DNA from 2 places in the Exiguobacterium sp. SH0S7 genome. Region 1 is predicted to be linked to the other one. Evidence: riboswitches for the same ligand, from Rfam matches in the RefSeq annotation. Region 1 holds a riboswitch; the other holds the start of a gene.

Region 1 (7,524 bases):
CAAACGTCACGCCAAGTAAGGATAGATGGTCCTCCTCGATATCGTTGAGTAACTCGCCTTGTTCACAATAGGTCAACATGTCCTTGGCCTTGATTGCCTGCACTTCAAGGTCATGTGTGATGTGCTCTGCCGTCCAATGGGCCTCGACAACATCATATCGGACTACTTCTTGGTCCCGGGCGCATCCTGCAGCCAAAACGAATAGCGATAGACAGATTCCTAATCCGAACTTTTTCATCAGTTCACCTCAATTCTTCGGTTTCTTCTTCAAGTCGGGGAAGTAGGACAAGAACGTCTCCGCCCCTTCGCTCGTCAGTTTATACGTTTCCTCAGTAGATTGGTCCGTCACGTAGATATCCAGTTTCTTCGATCGCTGTTTATAAGTCACCTTGAATTCCTGACCTTTGAGCCCGTCGACGATCGTTAGAAGCGGATAGTCGCCCTGATCGCCTACACGTTTCGTCGGCTCGGCGGAATCGATTGCTTGAATCAGATCATCCATCTCGTTGCCGGCCGCACGCAACACAGCGGGATAGGATACTGTCGATTCGTTGTCAAACGGTTCCTGATGGAGATACACGAGCGGCCCGGTCACAATCGGCATATACTCCTCGTTAGGATGTGTCTCGAGCGTCTTTCGTTCATCAGTGGACAACAGCTTTGCGGCACGATATGTGATGCTTGCTGTCTCGGTCACCGCTTCTCCGTCGCGGGTGTAACTGAACTCATATAACGGATAGGTCTTATTCGGCACGAGTTCCGTGTCAAGCGGGAGTCTCTTGACGACGAGGTCGTCATACGTCGGTTCTTCTTTCGTTGGATCATTGATTGTATGTAACGGACTGACCGAAACGTAAAGGTCAGCAAGTAGTAATAACACGTATGGTTTGGCGTCACGCGAATCATAGCCAATGGCTAATTTGACATCTTCCACATCCGCCATCATCGGTTCGAACGCGAACAAAGGGAATTGGCTCGGCCGATCCCCGACGGTCAATTCGATCTCTCCGTGGATCGCAGGAGAAAACGCCATGACCGTATCGGGAAACGGCTCGATTTCATTCCCGGCCTCTGTCAATTCATCAGCATTTTGCACGGCGAGGCGAGCGGCTTCGTCTGCTGGACGGACAGACGGATAGTGCCGAATCGAATGACCCGCAGTCAAATCGACGAACTCCGGGAATGCATCGACCATTTCCACTGAATAATGTGGTGAGGCCATATCCCGACACATCGCATAATTTTCGTCCCCTTGTATGTATGTCACGGCTTTAAATCCATATTCCCAACCCGTGTCCGTCATCGGATGGCGGCTCGCCACGACCGTATCGAACACAGTCAGGTCGCCCTTCAACTCGGTCGTCAAGTCCCCAGTGCAGGCCGCGAGCGTCTCACCGGCCGATTCGAGCACCACTGGTTGTTCTAGTGAATATTTGCTGACGGTCCAATGGGCGTCGACATACGACAAGTTCACGACGTCTTGTTTCTCTTCACCACACCCGGCCAACAAGCTCGTGGATATTACAAGTAAACCGACTAACTTTTTCAAATTATCCGCCCCTTGAATTTTATTATCTCCAATTTTACCATTATATTACTTTGGAGAGGGTATGAAAAACCCGCCCATGAAATTGGACGGGTGCGATGAATCGATTAGATGCTGTTATCGATGGCGCGTGTCAGTCTCGTCTCGACATCCAGTGCGATGGACTGGAGCGACTCGTCCTCGATCAATTCGATCAGTTTCGTCGGTTTCGGCATGCCGACGTGGGTCGCCCCGTCTTTCGTGAAGACGGCGAGCTTGCACGGCAGGAAGTAGCCGCCCTCACGGTGCGCCGTGATGACTTTCTTGGCCTCTTTCGGGTTGCACACTTCGAGGATACGATAGTCCCCGTCGATGGCTTCACCTTTCTCTTTGAGCGTATCACTCAAGTCGAAATCCCACAGCACGCCGAACGCTTCGTCCTTGAGCGTCGCTTTCAACTTCTCGACCACTGCTTCGACCGACTGATCCGTCTTCACCGTATAATCAAACATGTAAGCCCCTCCTTGTTTGTTGTCTCTCTCGTCATGTACCCGAACTCGCTTGAAACGAATCGTTCCGACGATTTCGAAAAAAGTATATGTGATTTGAAACATATTCTACGCCGAACCCGTATAATCGAGAGACAATAAAGTAATCCAACCTTAGGAAAAGGAGAAGTGGTTGTCGTGACGGTCACCGTATTCACGCATACAAGCTGCAGTTCTTCCCGCAAGACGCTCGATTGGTTACGCGAACAGAATATCCCGTTCATCGAGAAGAAATTGACCGACCAAGGAATGTCGTTCACCGAGTTCAAGGAGATGCTCCGGCTCACCGAAAACGGGACGACCGATCTCTTGTCTGTCCAAAAAAGTGTCTACAAACAAGCGGCCGACCAGCTCGACGAGATGTCGCTCCGCGAACTGTACAGTTTTGTCGCGACGCATCCGCAGATCTTGAAGAGTCCGATCGTCGTCGATGACAACCGGATCCAGATCGGGTTCAGCGAGAAAGAGATCCGGACGTTCATCCCCCGGCATAACCGGATCGCCGACTTGAAACGACTATTAGACAAACAGTAAGAGCGCCGCAAATTTTGCGACGCTCTTTTGTCAGGCTTTCTTTAGCCGGGCCGCCAAGCGGTTGCCGAACGATTGGATCGACTGCACGAGCAGGATCAAGACGAAGATCGTCACGTACATGACTTCCGGCTCGAACCGGAGATGCCCGTACTGATAGGCGATATCTCCGAGTCCGCCCGCACCGACGAGACCCGCCATCGCCGTCGCACCGATCAGACCGATCGTCGCGATCGTCAGACCGAGCACGATCGACGACCGCGCCTCACGGATCAATACGTACCAGATGATCTTACGCGTCGAGATGCCCATCGCCTCGTACGCCTCGACGACGCCGCGATCGACTTCGAGCAGTGCCGACTCCATCAAACGGGCGATGTATGGCGCCGTGAAGACGATGAGCGGCAACAGCACGCCTTGGACGCCGATCGTCGTCCCCATGATGAAACGGGTGAACGGCAAGATGAAGAATAGCAGAATGATGAACGGGATCGAGCGGACGACGTTGATCACGCTCGACAATGCCCCGTAAAAGTAACGGTTCGCGAGCCGTCCATTCGGCCGCGTCAAGACGAGGAGCGTCCCGAGCGGCAAGCCGATCAGTGTCGAGATGACGAGCGCGATGCCGGTCATCGTCAGCGTCTGGATCGTGCCCGTCCAAATCAAGTCACCCCATTTTTCCCAAAACTGCAGCATGGTTCGTCACCTCCTTTACTTTGACGCCGCTCGCTTCAAGGTAGCGGACGGCTTGGTCGGTCTGTGCCCGGTCCCCGTCGAGATGGACGAGCAAGTTGCCGACGAGACCGCCTTTCAGCTTTTTGATCCCGCCCCCGATGATGTTCGGCAGCAGGCCGAACCGTTTCGTCAGCTCGGCGAGGACGGCCTGTTCGGTCTGGTGACCGATGAACGACAAGTTGACGAGCGTCCCGTGCGAGCTCAACACGTCGACGACTTCTTTCGGGACGTCGAGGTTCGCTTTCAAGAAGCGGCGCGTCGTCGGATGCTGCGGGTCCGAGAAGACGTCGAGGACGTCGCCTTCTTCGACGATCTTGCCGGCGTCGATGACGGCGACCCGGTCACAGATGCGCTCGATGACTTCCATCTCATGGGTGATCAAGAAAATCGTCAGACCGAGCTCGCGGTTGATCTCGAGCAACAGATCGAGGATCGACTCGGTCGTCTCCGGGTCGAGCGCGCTCGTCGCCTCGTCACTGAGCAGGATGTCCGGCTCGTGCGCCAAGGCCCGGGCGATGGCGACGCGCTGTTTCTGGCCGCCGGAGAGTTGCTCCGGGTAATGTTTACGGTGATCGGTCAGTCCGACGATATTGAGATACTTGTCGACCCGCTCGCTGATCGAGCGTTTATCGAGTCCTTCTAGGCGGAGCGGGATGGCGACGTTGTCTTCGACGGTCGCCGTCTTCAGCAGGTTATAGTGCTGGAAGATCATCCCGATGCGGTGACGGAGCTTTGATAACCCTTTTTTGTCGAGCGTCGTGATGTCTTGTCCCTCGATCTCGACTTGACCTGACGTCGGCCGTTCGAGCAGATTGATCATGCGGATTAGCGTGCTCTTGCCGGCGCCGCTCCGTCCGATGATGCCGAAGATCTCACCTTTTTCAATCGTCAGCGAGACGTCGTCGAGTGCCGTGACGGTCCCTTTGTTCACCGTGAACGTTTTTGAGATCTGTTTGAGTGCGATCATAGTGCCTCCTTAAAACGCCGGGACGATCGAGCCGTCGAACGTCTCTTCGATGAACGTCCGGACCTCGTCCGAGTGGTAGTAAGATTTGAGTGTCTCGACGACTTCATCGTCTTTGTTGTCGGTACGGACGACGACGTAGTTCGGGTACGGGTTGTCGACCGTGTCTTCATGGAACAACGCGTCCTCATTGATCGATAGGCCGGCACCCATCGCGAAGTTCGTGTTGATGGCCGCGAGCGCGACTTCCGGGAGCTGGGTCGGGAGCTGTGACGCCTCGAGCTCGATGAATTCGAGGTTGAGCGGGTTCTCGGCGATGTCACGTTTCGTCGCCTTGTCCGTCAATCCTTCTTTCAAGGTGATGAGTCCGGCCGTCTCATACAGGCGCAGCGCCCGAAGTTCGTTCGCCGGGTCGTTCGGGACGGCGACTTTATCGCCCTCCTTCAACTCCTTGATGTCCGTCAGCTTGTCCGAATAGAGCCCCATCGGGAAAGCGACCGTCTTGAACACGTCGTCGATCTTATAGCCTTTGTCCGCCTTCTGCAGCTCGAGGAACGACAGCGTCTGGTAACTGTTCACGTCGAGACTGCCTTCGTCGAGTGCGGTGTTCGGCGTGTTGTAGTCGTTGAACACCTTGATGTCGAGCTCGAGGCCATCCTCGGCCGCGAGTTCTTTTACTTTCTCGGCGATCTGCTGGTGCGGCCCACCCGTCACGCCGATCGTGAGGGCTTCTGTGCTGAGCGATTCGCTCGCGTCCGATTGGCCGCACGCCGACAAGGCGATGGCCGCGAGTAGAGATGTTCCTGCGAGTACTGTTTTCTGTTTGATGTTCATGAATGATTCCTCCTCCAAAATAAAAGCCCGCTACTCATAAAGAGTGGCGGGCACGACAAGTCAAAGACAGTCGGACACGCTCATCTCCCAGACGTTTCGTCTGTTGGAATTAGCACCATGATCATTACGATCTGGTTGCCGGGTTTCATAGGGCCAGTCCCTCCACCACTCTTGATAAGCTATCGGTCTTATTTAATTGTTATCATCTTACTTTTAATTCTTTTATTTGTAAACAGAAAATACTAAATTTTCAAAAATTATTTTCAAATAGTCAATATCGAGCGTTACGGGTGAACGTTGCAACTCGGTCTCGACCCGGACCGCGTCGACCAGTTGCGGTATGTCGGCCGGCACGAGTCCGAGCGTCTCAAGTGACGTCGGCGCGCCGATCCTGGCGAGCCACGCCTCTAAATATGGGGCGTCAGACGAGCCACGCAACCGTTCTTGGACAAGGAGGCCGAATCCGACCTTGTCGCCATGTAAGAACGGGTGGGTCGACTCGAAGCGGCTGAGCGCGTTGTGAACGGCGTGGGCGACGGCAACGCGTGTCCCGGCGTCCCCGAAACCACCGACGGCGCCGCCGACGGCGAGGATGTGATCGACCGCGAACCGGGTCTCTGGCCCATACGCGGTGAAACTGGACTCACTCAAGTCGAGTTCGACGAGCCGGCCGCATTGCTCGGCCAAGGCGAGACCGGTGTTGACGCCGGCGTCAGGCGAACTGTCGCCGCTCAAATAGCGGGCCTCGTAAAACTTGGCGACCGTGTCGATGACGCCGGCCCGGAAGTAGTCGTACGGCGAGTCGGTCACGACCCTTGCGTCGACGATGACCCGCTCGATGACGACGCGGAACACGTCGTAGCGGACGTATGCCCCTTGCTCGTCATAGATGACGCTGAGCGGCGTGAAGGCGGCACAGTTCGAGGCGAGCGTCGGGATGACGATCAGCGGGACACCTTGCCGGTAAGCGACGAGTTTCGCCGTGTCGACGAGCTTACCCCCACCGATGGCAATGAGGACGTCCACATTTTTCAAACGGAGCCGTTCGACCTCAGCGTCCGTGCATTCGCCGCCGAACAGCGATGTCGGATAGGCAGTGATCGCTGGCAGGACGCGCTTGACGACGTCAAAACCGTTCTGTCCGCGCAGCACGTGAGCACGACGGCCATCGATCAATTCATCGAGCCGCTCGAGCGCGTCATCCGCATGGTCGTACTCGAGCACGGCTTGGCGGATCATGCCCGGACCTCTTCATACGTCGCAAACAGTTTCTCGATCCGCTCGACGGCCTCGTCGATCTTCGGCTCGGCGGAGACGAGCCCGAACCGGACGTACCGCTCGCCTTCTGAGCCGAAGAAATAGCCCGGCGTCACGGCGACCCCTGCCTCGTGGAGCAGCTTATGGGAGAACGATTTGGCGTCCCCGTCCGGCACTTTCGCCCAGACGAAGAACGAGCCACTCGGGGCCGTGATGTCCCATCCGGCCTGACGTAACCCGTCGACGAGCCGGTCGCGGCGGGCCTCATACAACCGTGACAAGTCGTCCCGGAGCGAACGCGGTGACTCGAGCGCGGCGATGGCCGCCTCTTGGATGGCCGAGAACACGCTCACATGGACGTGGTCCTGGTACGTGTTGATCGCCTCGATGATGTCGCGGTTGCCGACGGCGAAAGCGACCCGCCAGCCGGACATGTTGAACGCCTTCGACATCGTATACACCTCGATGCCGATGTCTTTCGCACCCGGCGCCTGCAGGAAGCTCGGCGGGACGTGACCGTCGAAACCGATGCTGCCGTAGGCGAAGTCGTGGACGACCATGAGGTCATGCTTATTCGCGAACCGGACCGTGTCGTCAAAGAACGCGGGCGACGCGACGGCGCCGGTCGGATTGCTCGGGTAGTTCAAATACATGAGTCGCGCCCCCTGCGGATCGAGCGTCTCGTAATCAGGAAGATAGCCGTTCTCTTCCCGGAGGACGAGGTCGTGGACGACCGCTCCGGCGAGACGTGCCCCCGAGATGTAGTCCGGATAGCCCGGGTTCGGTAGCAACATGCCGTCACCTGGTTCGAGCACACATTGCGGGAGCGTGATGAGTCCCGACTTGCTGCCGATCAAGATGGCCACTTCGGTCTCGGCATCGAGCGCGACGCCGTATTCGGTCTGGTAGAATGTCGCGACCGCTTGCTTCAGGCGCGTCTGTCCCCGGAACGGTCCGTATTGGTGCGTCGCCGGGTCGAGCAGGGCCGTCTGCAGCGCCTCGCAGATCGAGGCCGGTGTCGGCAAGTCGGGCGTCCCTTGGCCGAGCCGGATGACGTCGCGGCCTGAACGCTCGAGTGCGGCGACTTCGGCGGCGAGTCCGACGAAATGCTGGGGTGGTAACGTTTTAAG
Region 2 (7,524 bases), on a different contig from region 1:
ACGTTGAAGACACTTGAGCGCGATGGGCTCATCGTGCAGTCAAACGAAGGCGATGATCGAAAAGCGTACGAACTGACCGACTTAGGTAAGGCCGAGCTAGGACGATGGATTGGAGAAAAGCCCGACGAATTACCGGTTCAACGAAATGAGCTATTGCTCAAGTTGTTCTTTGCCAGACATGAACCGATTGCAGAGACGGCAGAGAAGATTAGGCATCACGAAAAACTGTTACGCGAACGCTTGAAAATATATGAAGCGATTGAGACGATGATTCGTTCGAGTGATGCGGAGTCACCGGACGCCTTGTACTGGCTGCTGACGCTCGACTATGGGAAACGTCAGACGGTCGCCCTTATTGAATGGTGTGAACATGCGATTCGTACGATTGAAGGAGGAGCAGACGATGGAACGGAAAATGGCCGTCCCGAATGAAGATATCGTCATATTTGTCATCGGTTTACGGGTGAATCGATGGCGTTCGATCCGGAAATGGTGGCCCGCGTTCAGTGCGATGCCGGCCATGTTGAAGGAGCTGTACACGAATCGAGATTCAGGTTTTTTGTCGCATGAGATGACGATTGGGTGGCGCTCTGTCACCCTCATTCAATATTGGCGTTCAAGCGAGGAACTTCTCGATTATGCACACGGAAAACTGCATTTAGAAGCGTGGAAAACATTCAATCAGAAAGCGCGGGCGAGTGAGGTGGTCGGGATTTTTCATGAGACGTATGAAGTCAGTAACTATGAGACGATGTACGTCAATCTTCCAACACGCGGACTCGGTAAGGCACTTGGGGATATCGATGTTGTGAAGACGCGAGAATCGGCTAAAGAACGTTTGGCCGAACGGCGGATGAAATAAAGAAACGGACGAGCAATTCGTCCGCTTCTTTATTATGCGTTCACATTCTGTTTCTCGTAGATCGGCACCCAGCCCTCTGTCGTCACGAAGATGCGGACGGCGACGACTTGGCGGTCGTCTTGAAGCGTGAAGTAGTGGCGCGTGTTCACCGGGACCGAAATCAAATCGCCCGGATTGAGCTCGATGTTGAAGTAACCGCGTTCGGCGTCGTCGATGGCGAAGATGCCGTGACCGCTGACGATGAAGCGGACCTCGTCGTCCGTATGATGGTGTTCCTTTTGGAAGTTGACAAGCAGTTCGTCCAAGTTCGGTGTCGCGTCAGACAGCGAGATGACGTCGGCCGTTTGATAGCCGCGGCGCTCTGACACGTCTTGAATCTCGTCACGGAACGTTGCGAGGATGGCTTGCTTGTCTTCGTCCGTCAGTTCGTAGTTTTCTTGAAGCGCGATCGGAAGTTTAGCGATGTCCCACTGCTCGTACAGGATGCCGCGCGATTCTAAAAATACGTTCACTTCAGATTGGTCGACGAGACGTTCTTCAGTTTGTTGGAAATAGACAGTTGCCATAGAAAGTTCCTCCTTATGAATGGACGCCTAAGGCGCGTAGTTTTAACGTGTAGCTGAACAAAAATTCGTATGCTTCTAAATAGCGCTTCGCCGCATCCGGCGTCTCGCCCCAGACCGTGATGCCGTGATTACGGATGAGGACGGCACCGGCGTTTGAATGGACGTGAGGCGCGAAGGCGGCCGCGAGCGTCGGGATGTCGGCATGATTGTCGATGATTGGGACCCGGACGACCGCGTCCTCTTCCCAATACCCGAGTGCCTTGATGATCTCTTGCCCCGTGAAGACGACCTCACCGTTCACGGCGTGGAGCTCGGAGATGACGTTGTTGTCGACTGTGTGCACATGGAGTGAACACGCCGCCGCGGTCTTGTTGAACACCTCGACGTGTAGCAGCGTCTCAGCGGACGGTTTGCCAGTTTGTTCGCCAAGCAAGCGACCGGCCGCGTCGACGAGGACGAAATCGTCCGTGGTCCGTTTTCGTTTATCGCGTCCGCTCGCCGTGACGAGGAAGGTCAGCGGGTCGTCGGAGACACGAATCGCCAAATTGCCACTCGTTCCTGGGAACCAGTCGCGCGCGGCGAGTTCGTCTTTAATGTCGGCGAGTTCAAGCCAACGTGCGGTCACGCTCATACGTGCACCTCCTTCATGTGATGGGTGATGTCGTCGAACGTCTCGAACGGGGCGTAGGCGATGCCTTCCGCTTCACAGAGCGTGATGAGTTGCCCACGGGCGTAGACGAAATCGGCCCGTTTGGCGATCTCGAAGTCGGTCACCGAGTCACCGATGACGATCAAGCGATCAACGGGATCGACGATCGTCCGGGCGATTGTCGGTTTGCAGCAACCACAATCATTCGTACAATGCGCGTCACAGGCGTAGGGCCAGTCGACGCGTACCGTCTCGTCCGAGAAGTCGGCGACGTTACAGTAGATGTGGTCCGGCGCGACGTGGTCTTGCAAGATCGGGTGCACGAAAAAGTCCATGCCGCCGCTGACGACGTCGAACTTCCAAACTTGTTGCCGGACTTCTGCCAAAAACGTCGAGAACCCTGGGCGCAAGGTGATGCGGTCCAGCAAGTAGTCACGGTACGCCGAAGCGTCAGCGCTCGGCAACAGCTGGAACATCTGTCCGACCCCGGAGCGGATCGAGATGTCTTGAGCGAGCACGTCGTCTTTGAGCGCGTGCCATTCGGGCGGTGCGAACGCCCGCATCAAAGCGATGATGTTGTCCTCGGCCGTGATCGTCCCATCGAAGTCACACAAGATGTGAATCGTCATTGTTTTGACCACGCCTTTAGCGCGGACTCGAGCTCGTTCGTCTGGCTCGCCACGCCTAATACTTGCTCAATCGCTTGTCGGAACGCCCGGGCCCCGGCAGCCGCGCCGTCTGGGTGACCGTGGATGCCGCCACCGGCGTTGATGACGACGTCTGTGCCGAAATCACGGATGATGTCCGGGATGAGCCCCGGATGGATGCCGGCCGACGGGACCGGTAGAATCGGCTTCGTCCAGTGCGGCCGAGCACTGCCATCCCGAATCGTGAACGCCTCATCAGGCGGTGTCGCAAGTGAACCGTATGGGGACGGGAACAGCGTCAAGTCGGCCCCCGCGAGGCGGATCAATTTTCCGAGCAAGAGCGAGTGGCTGATCGAGCCGGTCAAGGCCCCGGCGAACGCGGGATGCGCCAAAATCGGGACGTTAATTGTTGGATCGCTCGCGAGTTCGCGGAGTGTGTCGAGCCCGTATGTATAGACGTTGAACAACAGTGCCGTCGCGCCCGCCTCGATCAAGCGGAGCGCTTGGTCACGCAGCCCGAACACCGGACCGCTGAGCGTGATGGCATAGAGCGAACGTTTCCCGGTCGTTTTGAACTGTTCTTGGATGACGGCCGCTCCGATTTTAGCTCGTTCAAGCGACGGAGTGAGCGGGTTGTCGTATAGGATTTCATCATCTTTGACGATGTCGATGCCGCCGGCGAGCTGGTCTCGAAGTTGCTGTTCTAAGAAGCGTAAATCACGGCCGATGATCCCTTTAAAGATGCTCATGACGAGCGGGCGATCATGTACGTCGAGCAACTCACGAACGCCTTGAACACCGAACTTTGCTCCGGGGAATTCAGATGCAAGCGTTTCGGGTAACGTCAAGTCGATCAAGCGTACCGAGTCATCGAGCGATAATTTCCCGAACGTCGTCGTCAAGATGGATGAGAAGTCGGGCGTGACGTTATGGAGCGGATAACGGATTGTGAAGCGGCTCGTTGTTTCCGTATGCGTCGTTGAGACGACCTCGCCCCGATACGCCTTTAATTGTTCTTGCTCTAGGTGAGGCAGTTCCGTCCACGTGCCGACGGTCAGTTCGAGGGCGATTTTCTCGGCGACAGTCGCGACGCGGTCCGTCCGGCTGATTTCATATGTGGCAGTAATACTCATGTTCGTTCCTCCTTCCGGTCAAACAAAAAATGACCCCATGCCGAGGCAAGAGGTCATCATAAAAAAATGAACTCTTATCTCTCAGCTTACGCTGCAAGAATTAGCACCGTGCCCAATCGGGTCGGTTGCTGCGACATCATCGGGCTTGTCCCCTCCGTCTGCTCTTGATAAGAATGTATTTTGAAGTTGTGAAATTTAATTGAATTTTGTCACACAATATCCGGTTCGTCAATTCCTTTTTTTGAGAAAAAAAGTTTGAGTTCGTTGTTACTATATATGCATAAAAAAAGTGACCGTTGCTCCAGCAAATTGCCGTTGACAAAGGTGGGGTCGAGTCCGTAATATTCATCACAACAAGTTCACACAATCGAATACGACACTCTTATCGCGAGTTGGCAGAGGGAATTGGCCCGATGACGCCGCAGCAACCGACCAGTAGGCACGGTGCTACATCCACCAGACATACGTCTGACAGATGAGAGGAACATCCGTTACGGCTGTGCCTCTTTCTCGCGGAGAAAGGGGCTTTTTTTGTGGGGAATATACCGAAAGGGGAAACAGACATGGCTTATCAACCATTTACAGAACAGACAGTCGTCGAGCACGTCAGAACGTTAGGGTTACTCGAAGACGGGGGCATCGCGCATTGTGAGGAGATCGGGGACGGCAACTTGAACCTCGTCTTCCGCATCCGTCAAGGCGAAACGAGCCTCATCGTCAAGCAGGCGCTACCGTATGCGAAAGTCGTCGGCGAGAGTTGGCCGCTCACACTTGAACGGGCGTGGATCGAGCAGCTTGCGTTGCGCGAATTCGCCAGTGTCGTCCCGCGTTTCGTCCCGGTCGTTCTCGGCAGTGATCGGACGCTCGCCTACACGATTTTAGAGGACCTGTCCGACTTTGATATCGTCCGGACGGGCTATTTGGAAGGGAAAGCGTATCCTGAACTCGCCCGTCACATCGGTGAGTTTTTAGGGCAGACGTTGTTTGAGACGTCCGACTATGCGGCCGGCCCAATCGAGAAGAAGCGGAAAGAACGGGATTATTACAACCCGGAACTGTGCGACATCACTGAAAAACTGATCTTCACCGATCCGTACAAAGATGCCGAGTCGAACAACATCGAAACCGCGCTCCGTCAGGACGTCGAAGCGCTTTGGCGTGACCAGAAATTGAAAGTGGAGGTCACGAAACTGAAAGTCGGTTTCGTCACGAAACACGACGCGCTCTTGCACGGGGACTTACATACAGGCAGCATCTTCGCGACGCAACAAGAGACGAAAGTCATCGATCCAGAGTTCGCTTTTTACGGACCGTTCGGCTTTGACATCGGGCAAATCGTCGCCCATTTGACGCTATCGACGTTCCATGACCCACTCAAACGGTTCGAGCGGTTCACCGACGTATTGACGGTATGGGAGACGTTTGAAAAGACGTTCCGGACGAAGTTTGAGACGGCGGTCGAACCGTTCAACACGGACGGGTTCGTCGATGAACTACTTCAAACCATCTTTAGCGACACGATCGGCTATGCCGGATGCGAACTGATTCGCCGCACCATCGGCCTCGCAGGAGTCAATGACCTCGAGACGTTACCGGAAACGGTCCGGCTCGAGCGGAAACGGGAAGCGCTCACGCTCGGCACGACGCTCATTAAACAGCGCCACGATGTCCGGACAATCGATGAATTAGTGACGCTGTTAGCGGGGGTACGCGTATGACAGTCCAAAACATTCGCTTCGAACCGTCCCGGGACGAGCTCGTCATTTTAGACCAAACGTTACTGCCGCATGAGGAGCGGTACGTGACGATCGCGACGCTCGAACAGGCGGAGCACGCCATCGAGACGTTACAAGTCCGAGGCGCGCCGGCCATCGCCTATTTCGGCGCATTCGTGCTCGCGAAAGAAGCGGTCCGCCTCCAGGATGACCCGGACTTCACACGCCGGCTCGACCTCGTCGGCCGTCGATTGATCGCGACGCGACCGACGGCGGTCAATCTGCAAAACGTGATCGAGTCACTTCTCGGGCTGAACGTCGGCGTCGACTTTGAAAGGATCGCGACCGACATCAAACATCGGGCCATCGCGCTGTTCGAGCGAGACGTCGACACGTATCGGGCCATCGGGGAGCATGCGCTCACGGTGCTGCCAGCAGGGGGGAACGTCTTAACGATCTGTAACGCCGGGGCGATCGCGACGTCGCGTTACGGGACTGCGCTCGCTCCGTTTTACGTCGGGAAAGAGCGAGGTATCGCGTTTAACGTCTTCGCTTGTGAGACGCGGCCGCTCCTCCAAGGGGCACGCCTGACCGTCTGGGAGCTCGACCAGGCCGACATCGATGTCACGCTCATCACCGACAATATGGCCGCTTGGACGATTCAGGCGAAAGGGGTCGACGCCATCATCGTCGGCGCTGACCGCATCACACGGACGGGTCATGTCGCCAATAAGATCGGCACGCTTCAGCTCGCCGTCCTGGCTAAACATTACGGGATCCCGTTTTACGTCGCGGCCCCGCATTCGACGTTCGATTTGACGGCGGACGATGTGATTCAAATCGAGGAGCGGAGCGCGCTAGAAGTGACCCATATCGGCGGACAACCGACGGCGCCGGTCGGGATCACCGTCTTTAACCCGGCGTTTGACGTCACACCGCCTGAACTGATCACCGGACTCATCACCGAAGCGGGCGTGTTCGAGCCGAATGAAGCAGTGATCACACACCATGTAGGGGGAACGGTTCACGTGTGAAACAGCAGCTCCGTGCTTGCCCGAACGATGAAGTGTGACCGTCTTGGTATGAGACGGGAATGGCCAGATTTACTTAGTCGACAAAGGCACCGGGCAGCAAAAAGCGCCCTCAGAATCTATCCTGAGGGCGCTTTTTGCGTTCTAATGCGATGAAGTCGAACGTACTCCCGTTCGTGTCTTGTTGAAATGAAGCCACTTGTCGAAACCCGCAAGCTTCATACACGCGAATCGCCCGCGCGTTGAACGTGGCAACCGACAAGGTGATACGATTTGGGTCGAACTTGGCTTCGACGAAAGCAAGAATCGAGGTGACGAACGCTCGTCCGGTCCCGTTTCCGGTCAGACCTGGCTTCATGCCTAAACCGAGGTCAATCGTATCGGCGTCTGTTTGATGCACGCTAACGAAACCGACCAGTTCGCCATCGTTCGTGATGGCGAATACCGATTGCCCTCGTTGTTCGGTGTCTAAAAACTCGGCCAAGTCGTCTTCGTCAGCCTCCATATCGTAAAAAGCATACTCTCCATCGTAATGCCAGGTGAAAGCAATCGTTTCTGCCTGCGCTTGTGTCATCAAAGCGAACTTATACGTCATAGTGATTTCCTCGTTTCAAAAGGATAGATAGGTGCTACACTTTCGATAGTACCATCAATTCAAGAAGTGAGGTGACCACATGGGAATCAAACTAGATATGGTCGGCATCGTCGTCGAGGATATGAAGCGCGCGCTCGACTTCTATCGGCTGCTCGGCCTGTCGATTCCAGTATCAATGAACGGGGAAGCGCACGTTGAAGTTGACGAAGGCGGCGTCCGGCTCGCCTTTGACACAGTCGAGGTCGCGGAGTCGGTGTATGGGGAATGGAAACCGGCATCGGGGCATCGGGTCGAGCTCGCTTTCCTGTGCGACAGCCGTGAAGCGC

What was found. Region 1 has a riboswitch for S-adenosylmethionine ahead of EVJ22_RS00315 (MetQ/NlpA family ABC transporter substrate-binding protein). Riboswitches for the same ligand answer to the same signal wherever they lie in the genome.
Region 2: another riboswitch for S-adenosylmethionine. It lies ahead of EVJ22_RS08900 (2,3-diketo-5-methylthiopentyl-1-phosphate enolase); the one in region 1 lies ahead of EVJ22_RS00315 (MetQ/NlpA family ABC transporter substrate-binding protein).

Annotation. Positions count from the first base shown of each region.
Region 1 covers NZ_SJVA01000001.1:53,948-61,471, forward strand. The annotation lists gene EVJ22_RS00285 (hypothetical protein) at 1-238, opposite strand, end outside; gene EVJ22_RS00290 (hypothetical protein) at 248-1,549, opposite strand; gene EVJ22_RS00295 (DUF302 domain-containing protein) at 1,654-2,037, opposite strand; gene EVJ22_RS00300 (Spx/MgsR family RNA polymerase-binding regulatory protein) at 2,212-2,607, shown strand; gene EVJ22_RS00305 (methionine ABC transporter permease) at 2,638-3,300, opposite strand; gene EVJ22_RS00310 (methionine ABC transporter ATP-binding protein) at 3,272-4,306, opposite strand; gene EVJ22_RS00315 (MetQ/NlpA family ABC transporter substrate-binding protein) at 4,316-5,137, opposite strand; SAM riboswitch class I at 5,215-5,318, opposite strand; gene EVJ22_RS00320 (iron-containing alcohol dehydrogenase family protein) at 5,360-6,376, opposite strand; gene EVJ22_RS00325 (aminotransferase class I/II-fold pyridoxal phosphate-dependent enzyme) at 6,373-7,524, opposite strand, start outside.
Region 2 covers NZ_SJVA01000004.1:141,770-149,293, forward strand. The annotation lists gene EVJ22_RS08875 (PadR family transcriptional regulator) at 1-432, shown strand, start outside; gene EVJ22_RS08880 (DUF4188 domain-containing protein) at 404-862, shown strand; gene EVJ22_RS08885 (1,2-dihydroxy-3-keto-5-methylthiopentene dioxygenase) at 895-1,428, opposite strand; gene EVJ22_RS08890 (methylthioribulose 1-phosphate dehydratase) at 1,442-2,059, opposite strand; gene EVJ22_RS08895 (2-hydroxy-3-keto-5-methylthiopentenyl-1-phosphate phosphatase) at 2,056-2,706, opposite strand; gene EVJ22_RS08900 (2,3-diketo-5-methylthiopentyl-1-phosphate enolase) at 2,703-3,857, opposite strand; SAM riboswitch class I at 3,929-4,031, opposite strand; SAM riboswitch class I at 4,237-4,339, shown strand; gene mtnK (S-methyl-5-thioribose kinase) at 4,421-5,575, shown strand; gene mtnA (S-methyl-5-thioribose-1-phosphate isomerase) at 5,572-6,606, shown strand; gene EVJ22_RS08915 (GNAT family N-acetyltransferase) at 6,716-7,198, opposite strand; gene EVJ22_RS08920 (VOC family protein) at 7,278-7,524, shown strand, end outside.